2 linked regions of the Rhodopseudomonas palustris genome follow. The protein of the gene in region 1 interacts with the protein of each later gene in a pairwise test. Links are inferred from orthologs where the notes say so. Each region holds a gene or a part of one and is shown on either strand. Other genes may lie near its edges.

Region 1 (3,314 bases):
AAGGACATGGTCGAACTCGCCGGCCACATCCTCGATACCAAGGCGGCACATTTCGAGCCGAAGAAGTTCAAGGACGAATACGAGACCGCGCTGAAAGCGCTGGTCAAGCGCAAGGCCGCCGGCAAGTCGATCAAGCTCCCCGAACCCGAGGAAAAGGAGAGCAACGTCGTCAGCCTGATGGACGCGCTGAAGCAGAGCCTGGAAGGCGGCAAGTCCGGCGGCAAAACCGGCGAGGCTCACGGCCGCCACAAAGCCTCCCGCTCCTCCGCCCGCCCGAAGGCCCGCCGCTCCACCGCGCGGCAGCGCAAGGCGGGGTGAGGCTGGTTTAGATCGGGTGTCCTGCAATGCTGCTCTGACAGCTTAGGAAGCCTTGCGGGTTTGCCCCACACCGTCATTCCGGGGCGCGAGCGCAAGCTCGCGAACCCGGAATCTCGAAGTTGTTTTCCGGCAGCGCTGCCGAACCATCAGCGCCCTGAATCTCCAGATTCCGGGTTCGCCGCTGCGCGGCGCCCCGGAATGACTCGCGCGATGGTACGTGAAGTCGTCCTACGACGCCTTCTTGCCGGACCTGCGCGATGATGATTTCCGGCCTGACGATTTTCGCGCGGTGGATGACTTCGACGACTTACGCCCCGACGAGGCCTTCGCGCCGATCCGCTTGCTGCTGGACTTGGTGGCCTTCGTGGTCGTCTTCTTCGTCGTCTTGCGGCCGGACTTCGATGCTTTCTTGGCGGAGGTCTTCGACGCCTTCTTGCCGGTCTTCTTCTTTGGCGCCTTCGCCCCTTCGGCGCGGGCTTCCGACAGACCAATCGCGATCGCCTGTTTGCGGCTCTTGACCTTCTTACCCGAGCCGCCGCTCTTCAGCGTCCCGGCCTTGCGCTTCTTCATCGCGCGGCCGACCTTGGCGGACGCTTTCTTGGAATATTTCCGGGCCATGATCTCCTCCCTATGGAACGATGATCAATGATGCCGATCCCCGATGGTTCCTTGGCGGAGCTATCAGTCCCGCTCGCCGTCCACGGCCGGTGCGCTCGCGAGCTTTTCGATAACGAACACGATCACCTCGTCGCTGCGTTCACTCGAGATGATACGATCGCCGGTCTCGCCGATCAGCACTGGAATATCGATCAGCGCCATCGGATCGGTGCAGCGGACTTCCAACAGATCGCCGGCCTGCAGACGCGGCAGTGCCTTGCGGGTCTTCAGCACCGGCAGCGGGCATTTCAGCCCGGTGAGATCGAGAACGGTCTTGGCCATGGCGGCGGACGATGACGAAGCCGCGGCGCGCGGTCAATCGCCTTCGGCCTCGTTCTTATTGCCGAGCCGCGCCATGGTGAGCTAACCACGGGCGTCGCGAAAGTCGCGACGCGGCGCGGAGTGCGCGATGTCTGATGTTCGACCACCCGCCGTGATCCTGGCCGGCGGCCTTGCCCGCCGGATGGGCGGCGGCGACAAACCGCTGCGGGCCATCGCGGGGCGACCGCTACTGGCGCACGTGATCGAGCGCCTCCAGCCCCAATGCGGCGCGCTGGCGCTCAACGCCAATGGCGACTCGGCCCGCTTCGAATCCTTCGGTCTGCCGGTGATTGCCGATGATGTGCAGGGCTTCCCCGGCCCGCTCGCCGGCGTGCTGGCGGCAATGGATTGGGCGGCGGAGCAGCAGCCACGTGCCGCCTGCGTCCTGACCGCACCGGGCGACTGCCCGTTCCTGCCGCGTGATCTGGTGGCGCGCCTCCATCAGGCACGGCTCGACGAGCATGCCGAGATTGCTGTCGCCGCCTCAGGCGGCCATCTGCATCCAGTAATCGCACTGTGGCCGGTAGCGATCCGCGACGCATTGCGGGCCGCACTGATCGAGGACGACATCCGCAAGGTCGAACGGTTCACCGCGCGCTATCCCTGCGCGGTGGTGGAGTGGCCTGTCACGCCATTCGACCCGTTCTTCAACGCCAACACGCCGGACGATATCGCCGAGGCCGAACGCATTGCGGCGGCCGATCAATAGCAGAACGTCTCCCCGTCATTGCGAGAAGCGTAGCGACGAAGCAATCCAGCACCGAGCACGGGGCTGGATTGCTTCGCTTCGCTCGCAATGGCGGAAGCGGTGCGTGCCGCTACGGCGTCAGCACCGCGCGGCCGACCAGCTTGCCCTTCTGCAGATCGATGAGCGCATCGTAAGCCTGCGGCAGCGCCACCTTGGTGACCGGGATCGGCGACACCTTCTTGGCGCGGACCAGATCGAGCAGCTCCTGGGTTTCGGCAAGATTGCCGACATAGCTGCCCTGGATGGTGATGGCGCGCATCGGGATGAACGGCAGCGCCCACGGCGCGCCGCCGCCGAACAAACCGACGATCACCAGCTTGCCGCCCTTGGTGAGACAATCGAAGCCGAGCTGCGCGGTCTGCGGATTGCCGACCAGATCCAGCGCACCGCGCACCGGGCCTTTGGCGATCGCCGCGATCTGCGCCAGCGCGTCCGGCGCGGCGCCGTCGACCGTGCCGAGCGCGCCGGCCTTCTGCGCCGCCTCGCGCTTGGCCGCGTCGATATCGACCATGATGGCGCCCTTGCCGCCCATCGCCTTGAGCAGCTCCAGCGCCATCAATCCGAGTCCGCCGGCACCGAAGATCACGATCGGGCTGTCGAGGCAGAAGTCGAGCTTCTTCAGCGCGCTGTAGGTGGTGATGCCGGAGCACGCATAGGGCGCTGCGGTCACCGGATCGAGCCCATCAAGGCTGAGCAGATAGCGCGGATGCGGCACGATCAGTTCGTCCGAGTAGCCGCCGTCGCAATACACCCCGAGAAACCGCGGCTTCAGACACATATTCTCGTCGCCGGCCTTGCAGACGTCGCATTCGCCGCAGCCGATCCACGGATACACCAACGCGACCTCGCCAATCTTGGCGTCCTTGGCGTCGGGACCGGCGGCGACGATTTCGCCGACGGTCTCGTGCCCCATCGTCAGCGGCAATGCGACGCCGCGATCGGCGAGCGACAACTTCTTGCGGCCGTGGCCGAGTTCGTAACCGCCTTCCCAGATGTGCAGATCGCTATGGCAGATGCCGGCGGCCTTGACGCGGACCAGCACTTGCGTGCCGGTCAGTTCCGGCGTCGGCCGGTTGTCCTCGCTCAACGGTTTGCCGAAATCGGTGACGCGAAAGCTCCTCATGGCGTAGTCTCCCGAGATTGTTCTTGTTTATCGTCGAAGCATGCCACGCCGCCGCACGGCCGTCGATGGCCGGTGCGGCTACGCCGCGCTGCGGAATTCGGCCGTAGTCTTCGCCACCAGATCGGCGATCGGCACGACGCCGCCGAT
Region 2 (3,163 bases), 840 kb from region 1 along the record:
GACAGGGGCCAACGTCGTTGCCCCATCGGCTCAGTGCCACCGGAGCGCATTCCTCATGTCCGCAGCGGCCAGCATGTTCGTGCGTCAGTTCTTCCACGGGACGCGAGCAGATCTCAGTCCCGGCGAGCTGATCGTGGTCGGCTACCAGTCCAATTTCACCACCGCCGCACCGCTATCCTGGGTGTATTTCTCCGGCACGCTGGATGCCGCGATCTGGGGCGCCGAGCTGGCGGCCGGCGATGCGCCGCAGCGGATTTATGTGGTCGAGCCGACCGGCCCGTTCGAGGACGATCCCAACCTCACCGACAAGAAGTTTCCCGGCAACCCGACGCTGTCCTATCGCTCGAAGCATCCGCTGCGCATCGTCGCCGAACTGACCAAGTGGCAGGGCCACTCGCCCGAGCGCGTGCAGCAGATGAAGGACGGTCTCGCGCGCCTCAGCGCAGAGGGCGCTGAGATCATCGATTAGCGCTTCAGACCGCTACAGCGCGCAAGAACGCTGCAAGCATCCGTTACTGCGCCGGCAGCGCCCGGCAATCCATCGAATACACCAGCTCGCCCTTGGCGGTACGGCCGATCGGCTGGCACGGCGTCGAAGCACGGCCCGCCTGTGCGCTCGGCGCCGCCGTGGGCCGCGCGGCTTCGCTCGGAGCCGCAGCCGGCGCAACGGCCGGGGCCGTTGCAGCAGGCGCTGCAGGTTCAGGTGCGGATGCAGGCGGCGGACCGTAGTCGCCGGCGTTGAACGACGGCGCCCAGCCTTTGCTCCAGTCGTGGCGCATCCAATACACCGAGCCGAACGCGATGATGCCGACCACGACCATGATCCGCAGGAACCATTTCGGGAAATCTTCCATCTGCGCGCTCCACATCCGCTCGATGCCTGGAACCGGTCGTACAGGCGAAGGCGACGGTTCGACAATAATGATTTAGGCCGACGCGGCGGGACGCCGCGCTCGCCACCGACGCCCGAGCGGATCTTGCGCGGACGCCGCGCGCCACCTAAAGCCGGACCGTGACGGTTCGATTTCAATTCGCCTGCGAGGGAGCAGCCCGATGGCCTTGATGCCGGTCGACGACGCGCTGGCCGCGGTGCTGGCTGGTGCGCACGGGCTCGACACCGAGCTGGTCGCGCTCGAAGACGCCTACCGCCGCGTACTGGCGCGCGACCTCGCCGCGCTGCGGACCCAGCCGCCGCAGGCGATGTCGGCGATGGACGGCTACGCCGTGCGTGCCGCCGACGTCGCCGCGACGCCGGCGACGCTCCAGGTGATCGGCGAGATCGCCGCCGGCCGGCCCGCCACGATCGGCATCGGTCCTGGCGAAGCGCTGCGGATCTTCACCGGCGGCGTGGTGCCGGATGGTTCGGACGCGGTGGTGATCCAGGAAGACACCGCGCGTGACGGTGACCGGGTCACCGTCAACGAAGCCGTCAGACCCGGCCGCCACATCCGCCCCACAGGCATCGATTTCAAGGAAGGCCAGGTGCTGCTGCGCCAAGGTCACCGGCTGAGCGACCGCGACCTCGCGCTCGCTGCCGGCATGAACCACGCAGCCCTGCCGGTGCACCGCCGACCGCGGCTGGCGATGCTCGCCACCGGCGACGAGCTGGTGATGCCGGGCACGACGCCCGCCCCCGGCCAGATCGTCTATTCCAACGGCTACGCGCTGCGCGCCCTGGCGCGCGCCGAGGGCGCCGACGTGATCGACCTCGGCATCGCCGCCGACACGCTGGAGGCGACACAGGCAGCGATCCGGCAGGCGCGCGATCTCGGCGTCGATCTGCTCGTCACCACGGGCGGCGCCTCGGCCGGCGACCACGATCTGGTCAAGGGTGCGCTGGAAGCCGAGGGTACCGCGATCGCGTTCTGGAAGATCGCGATGCGCCCGGGCAAGCCGATGATGCACGGCCATCTCGGCCCGATGCGGGTGATCGGCCTGCCCGGCAATCCGGTGTCGTCCTATGTCTGCGCGGTACTGTTCATGGTGCCGCTGATCCGGGCGCTGTGCGGCATGAGCCAGCCGCGGCACGTCCGCGAGCCGGCGCTGCTCGGCGCGGACCTTTCCGCCAACGATCAGCGCGAGGACTATCTGCGCGCCACGCTGTCGCACGACGAAACCGGCCGGCAGGTCGCCACTCCGGTCGACAGTCAGGATTCGTCGCTGCTGGCGCGGCTGGCGACGGCGGAAGCGCTGATCGTGCGCCCGTCTTTCGCGCCGGCCGCCTCGGCCGGTTCCCCCTGCGTCATCCTTAAGCTCCCGCTATAGCAACCCGTGAAATTCCTGGTTCTCGATTAAGAGGTTGCGGAACACACCCCGAACAGATAGTGTCCGTTCATGATTTGTTTTCGAGATTCGGCGACGATCATGCTCTCGCAAGGGCTTGTCGCCCGAACCGAAACACACCGCGAACCGGCTCATTATCGCCGACTGGGGATTCGCCGATGCTGACGCGCAAGCAGTTTGAGCTGTTGAAATTCATCAACGAGCGGCTGAAGGAAGCCGGCGTCCCGCCGTCCTTCGACGAGATGAAGGATGCGCTCGACCTGCGCTCGAAGTCGGGCATCCACCGCCTGATCACTGCGCTGGAAGAGCGCGGCTTCATTCGCCGGCTGCCGAACCGCGCCCGAGCGATCGAAGTGATCAAACTGCCTGACACCGGCGGCATGCCCGGCAACAGCCGCCGTGGCTTCACCCCGAGCGTGATCGAAGGCAATCTCGGCAAGGTGCGCCCACCGAGCCCGACTCCGGCTGAGGATGACCACGATCGCGGCAGCGTCGCAGTGCCGGTGATGGGCCGGATCGCAGCCGGTACTCCGATCGAAGCGCTGCAAAGTCGCAGTCACACCATCAGCGTGCCGGCCGACATGCTTGGCTCCGGCGAGCATTATGCGCTGGAAGTTCGCGGCGACTCGATGGTCGAAGCCGGCATCCTCGACGGTGATATGGCCCTGATCCAGAAGAACGACGTCGCCGACACCGGCGACATCGTGGTGGCGCTGATCGACGAAGAGGAAGCCACGCTGAAGCGTTTCCGCCGCCGCGGCGCCTCGATCGCGCTGGAGCCGGCCAACGCCGCCTATGAGGTGCGGATTCTTCCGCCGAACCGCGTCCGCATCCAGGGCAAGCTGATCGGGCTTTACCGCAAGTATTGAGACGAGCGGCA

Evidence for each region.
Region 2: the proteins of mobA (region 1) and HZF03_RS14640 interact in binary tests that used the Escherichia coli proteins (3 or more experiments, as listed by UniProt). The link is inferred for Rhodopseudomonas palustris from one-to-one orthologs.

The regions. Positions count from the first base shown.
Region 1 is NZ_CP058907.1:4,034,858-4,038,171, forward strand. What follows is about bases 197-3,194. They hold mobA (molybdenum cofactor guanylyltransferase MobA), read left to right. Parts: upstream 197-1,384; coding sequence 1,385-2,005; downstream 2,006-3,194. Other genes in these bases: ku (non-homologous end joining protein Ku), read left to right, coding at 197-318; HZF03_RS24505 (DUF6496 domain-containing protein), read right to left, coding at 547-936; HZF03_RS18455 (sulfurtransferase TusA family protein), read right to left, coding at 1,000-1,257; HZF03_RS18465 (alcohol dehydrogenase), read right to left, coding at 2,115-3,167. Outside these bases: more of ku, read left to right, coding at 1-196; HZF03_RS18470 (NAD(P)H-dependent flavin oxidoreductase), read right to left, coding at 3,246-3,314. UniProt on the Escherichia coli protein: Transfers a GMP moiety from GTP to Mo-molybdopterin (Mo-MPT) cofactor (Moco or molybdenum cofactor) to form Mo-molybdopterin guanine dinucleotide (Mo-MGD) cofactor.
Region 2 is NZ_CP058907.1:3,194,448-3,197,610, forward strand. What follows is about bases 313-3,159. They hold HZF03_RS14640 (molybdopterin molybdotransferase MoeA), read left to right. Parts: upstream 313-1,053; coding sequence 1,054-2,265; downstream 2,266-3,159. Other genes in these bases: arr (NAD(+)--rifampin ADP-ribosyltransferase), read left to right, coding at 313-469; HZF03_RS14635 (hypothetical protein), read right to left, coding at 513-854; lexA (transcriptional repressor LexA), read left to right, coding at 2,442-3,152. Outside these bases: more of arr, read left to right, coding at 56-312. UniProt on the Escherichia coli protein: Catalyzes the insertion of molybdate into adenylated molybdopterin with the concomitant release of AMP.